DNA from 2 places in the Streptomyces sp. Qhu-G9 genome. Region 1 is predicted to be linked to the other one. Evidence: riboswitches for the same ligand, from Rfam matches in the RefSeq annotation. Region 1 holds a riboswitch; the other holds the start of a gene.
What was found. Region 1 has a riboswitch for glycine ahead of gcvT (glycine cleavage system aminomethyltransferase GcvT). Riboswitches for the same ligand answer to the same signal wherever they lie in the genome.
Positions count from the first base shown of each region.

Region 2: linked by a shared signal. The riboswitch ahead of gcvP (aminomethyl-transferring glycine dehydrogenase) and the one ahead of gcvT (glycine cleavage system aminomethyltransferase GcvT) in region 1 are both predicted to bind glycine.

Region 1 is NZ_CP114283.1:7,875,197-7,877,388, reverse strand. Features, by position in the region: gene gcvT (glycine cleavage system aminomethyltransferase GcvT) at 1-895, opposite strand, end outside; glycine riboswitch at 930-1,058, opposite strand; glycine riboswitch at 1,059-1,173, opposite strand; gene O1Q96_RS36715 (AAA family ATPase) at 1,405-2,091, shown strand.
Region 2 is NZ_CP114283.1:3,045,634-3,047,825, forward strand. Features, by position in the region: gene O1Q96_RS15175 (DNA polymerase IV) at 1-19, shown strand, start outside; gene O1Q96_RS15180 (PRC-barrel domain-containing protein) at 115-489, opposite strand; glycine riboswitch at 594-689, shown strand; gene gcvP (aminomethyl-transferring glycine dehydrogenase) at 876-2,192, shown strand, end outside.

The DNA.
Region 1 (2,192 bases):
GCAGGCCGACGAGGACGCGCGGAGGCTGCGACTCGGCCCGGGCGGCGGCCGCGGACAGTGCCTCGCGCCCGACGAAGTCGCCCTGCTTCTCGAACTTCACGACCCGGCCGAGGCCCGCGTCGAAGGGCGTGAGCGAGGTGCTCAGCTCGTGCCCGTACAGCGGCATGCCCGCCTCCAGGCGCAGGGTGTCCCGGCAGGAGAGCCCGCAGGGGGCGAGCCCGGCCGGGGAGCCCGCGTCGGTCAGCGCCTGCCACAGCTTCTCGGCGTCGGCCGGGGCGACGAACAGCTCGAAGCCGTCCTCGCCGGTGTAGCCGGTGCGCGCGATCAGGGCCGGAACACCGGCGACCGTGCCGGGCAGGCCCGCGTAGTACTTCAGACCGTCCAGGTCGGCGTCGGTCAGGGACTTCAGGATGCCGGGGGACTCCGGGCCCTGGACGGCGAGCAGGGCGTAGGCGTCCCGGTCGTCGCGCACCTCGGCGTCGAAGCCCTCCGCGCGCTCCTGAACGGCGTCCAGGACCACCTGGGCGTTGGAGGCGTTGGCCACGATCATGTACTCGGTGTCGGCGAGACGGTAGACGATCAGGTCGTCGAGGATGCCGCCGTCGGCCCGGCAGATCATCGTGTAGCGGGCGCGGCCCACCTTCACGCCCCCGATGTTGCCGACCAGCGCGAAGTCCAGGAGAGCGGCCGCCTGGGGGCCGGTGACGGTGATCTCGCCCATGTGGGAGAGGTCGAAGAGGCCGGCCCGGGTGCGTACGGCGAGGTGCTCGTCGCGCTCGGAGCCGTACCGCAGGGGCATGTCCCAGCCGGCGAAGTCGGTCATCGTCGCGCCGAGCGAGCGATGCAGGGCATCGAGCGCGGTCCGGCGCGGCTGAACGGGGGCGTTGCTGCTCATCGGTGGGGCTCCCAAGGCATGACGGCGAGGTCGTTCCTCCCCATCTGTCATCGGAACCTGAGAGGTTCGCCGTGAACACCGGTGAACGTGGTGGTCACTGACTTGCACCTTGGGTGGAGCCGACGCCCTGACGGTCAGGGGGCGGCCCGCTTTTCAGATGTGCCTCGCCCGCGCGGTAACGGGGCCTGAGAGATTCAAGGGAGGGACTTGCTCCTTCGGCGCCCGGGCACTCGTACACCTGCGTGTACACGTACCCGGAACTCTCCCGCGCGGATTCAAGCGGCCGGTATGCAGTTGGCGGGCACATCATTGCACGCATCGGACCGGGGCGGCAGGGGCCTCGGCCGGGGGGGGGCGGACGGGCCCGTACCGGGCCGGACAGTGTCCGGACAGGGTCCACGGGCGTTCACAGTGATCTGTGACGGGGCTGTGGCAGGACGAGAACAGAAATGAGGGGACCGGCGCATTACCTTCTCTTTACACTCGACGGGGATGGGTCTCCCGACCCCATGGGGAGGACGATCAGGGTGAACAGGATCACGGCGTACGCGACCAGTACGGGCATCGCGCTGCCCAAGCAGCCCACCGCACCGGCCGGGGAGGCGTGCGACCCGCTTCCGGCGCCCGTCGTCCGTGATCTGCGGGAGCGCGCGGGTCACAGCCCTCACGGTCTGCGGTTCGGAGCGGCCGACCTGGTCGTCGTCACGGGCCTGCCGGGCAGCGGCAAGTCGACCCTGATGCGCCGGGCGGTGACCGGCCGCCGCATCGACTCCCAGGACACCCGCGACCGGTGGGACGGCAGGCTGGCGCGTTTCCTTCCGTACGCGGTCTACCGCCCCCTCGTGCGCGCCGCGCACTACGCGGGCCTGCGCGGGGCTCTGCGCTCCGGCGAGGGCGTCGTGGTGCACGACTGCGGTACGCAGGCCTGGGTGCGCAACTGGCTCGCCCGGGACGCCCGGCGCCGGGGCGGCACCCTGCACCTGCTGCTGCTCGACGTCGATCCCGGCACGGCCCTGGACGGCCAGCGCGAGCGCGGCCGGGGTGTCTCGAGGTACGCGTTCGCGCGGCACCGCGGCGCCGTCGCCAGGCTGCTGCGTTCCGTCGAGAAGGGCGACCTCCCGGAGGGCTGCGGCTCCGCGGTCCTCGTCGACCGTGCCGCGGCGGACGTGCTGCGGCGCATCGACTTCGGCGACTGAGCGCCCCTCCCGGCCGGCGGATTCCGGCTTCCACGGGTCTCGGACGCGGTGAACGGGCCGGCGGGCGCGTAATCTCGTCAACCGCAGAAGGCGGTTCGAGC
Region 2 (2,192 bases), 4.8 Mb from region 1:
GGCGGCCGGGGAGGGGTGACCGAGGCTCTTTCGAGCGTGCGGGCGGCCTGCGACCGGTCGCGCGGTTTCCAGCGCCCCGAGGAGCCGCAGTCGCCCGCGCCTGTGAAGGGGTTTCTACGGGGCTTCGTCCTTGCCCGCCAGGTGGCCGAAGTCATGGTCCGGGAAGGGGGGAGGCGGGCCCACGTCCAGGCCGTAGTGGTGGTAGAGCTGCAGTTCCTGTTCCGGGGAGAGATGGCGGCCCACGCCGAAGTCCGGGGCGTCCTTGATCAGGGCGCGCTCGAAGGGGATGCGCAGGGATCCGCCGACCAGCTCGCTGGGCTCCAGCGGGACGAAGGCGTCGCGGCTGAACAGGCCGGTGCGTATGGCCGCCCACTCCGGTACGCCGGTCGCGTCGTCGAGGTAGACCTCGTCGACCGTGCCGATCCTCGTGCCGTTGCGGTCGAACGCCTTGCGGCCTATCAGGTTGCGCGGATCGATGTCGGTCTGCACGGGCCCTCCAGCTGCTCGCAACTCATCCGTAAGCACTACGAAAGAGCACTTTGAGGAGGGCGGCCACTCGAGGGAACCCCGCTGGTACGCTGGGCAACGGCTGCTGACCCCGTGCGGGAGAGTCCTCCAGGCTTCATCGGAGGCGCCGAAGGAGCAAATCCTCCCCGGAATCTCTCAGGCTCACGTACCGCACGGACGAGGTCACTCTGGAAAGCAGAGCGGTGTACGGGTGTTCGACGGGTTCCGCTCTCACCGACGGTGAAAGTCGGCGCGCCCTCGTGGCGGGCCGGTGAAGCTCTCAGGTTGAGATGACAGAGGGGGAGGCCGTTCGGGCACCCCCACGCCGTGGTGCCCCTCGAAGGTCGTCAGACCAGGAGGCCTCCGCAATGACCGCCCATCGTATTCCGCTCTCCGAGCTCGAACAGGGAATCCCCTTCGAGCAGCGTCACATCGGGCCCGACACCGAAGCCCGGGCCAAGATGCTCGCGCAGGTGGGGTACGGCTCGCTCGACGAGCTGACGGCCGCCGCGGTGCCGGACGTGATCAAGAACGCCGACACGCTCGATCTGCCGGGCGCCCGCTCCGAGGCCGAGGTGCTGGCCGAGCTGCGTTCCCTCGCGGACCGCAACCAGGTGCTGGACTCGATGATCGGGCTCGGCTACTACGGCACGTTCACGCCGCCCGTCATCCTGCGCAACGTCATGGAGAACCCCGCCTGGTACACGGCGTACACGCCGTACCAGCCGGAGATCTCGCAGGGCCGCCTGGAAGCGCTGCTCAACTTCCAGACCGTCGTCGCCGACCTGACGGGTCTGCCGACCTCCGGTGCGTCGCTCCTCGACGAAGGCACGGCGGCCGCCGAGGCCATGGCGCTGTCGCGGCGCATGGGGAAGAACAAGAAGGGCCTCTTCCTCATAGACGCGGACACGATGCCGCAGACCATCGCCGTGATCGAGACCCGCGCCGAGCCCACCGGCGTCGAGGTCGTCGTCGCCGACCTGAGCGAGGGCATCCCCGCCGAGCTCGCCGAGCGCGAGATCAACGGCGTGCTCCTCCAGTACCCCGGTGCCTCCGGAGCCGTCCGCGATCTCGGGCCCGTCGTCGAGCAGGCGCACGAGCTGGGAGCGGTCGTCACCGTCGCCGCCGACCTGCTCGCCCTGACGCTGCTCACCCCGCCCGGTGAACTGGGCGCCGACATCGCCGTCGGCACGACACAGCGTTTCGGCGTGCCGATGGGCTTCGGCGGGCCCCACGCCGGATACATGGCCGTGCGCGAGAAGTTCGCGCGCAGCCTGCCCGGACGGCTCGTCGGCGTCTCGGTCGACGCGGACGGCGACAAGGCGTACCGGCTCGCCCTGCAGACGCGCGAGCAGCACATCCGCCGTGAGAAGGCGACCAGCAACATCTGTACGGCTCAGGTACTGCTCGCCGTGATGGCCGGCATGTACGCCGTCCACCACGGTCCCGAGGGCCTTCGGGCCATCGCCCGGCGCACCCACCGGTACGCCACGATCCTCGCCGCGGGCCTGGCGGCGGGCGGCGTCGAAGTCGTCCACGAGGCGTACTTCGACACGCTCACCGTCCGGGTGCCGGGCCGGGCCGCCGAGGTGCTCGCGGCCGCACGCCAGGGCGGGGTCAACCTTCGCCCGGTCGACGCCGACCACCTGTCCCTCGCCTGTGACGAGACGACGACGCGGGCCCAG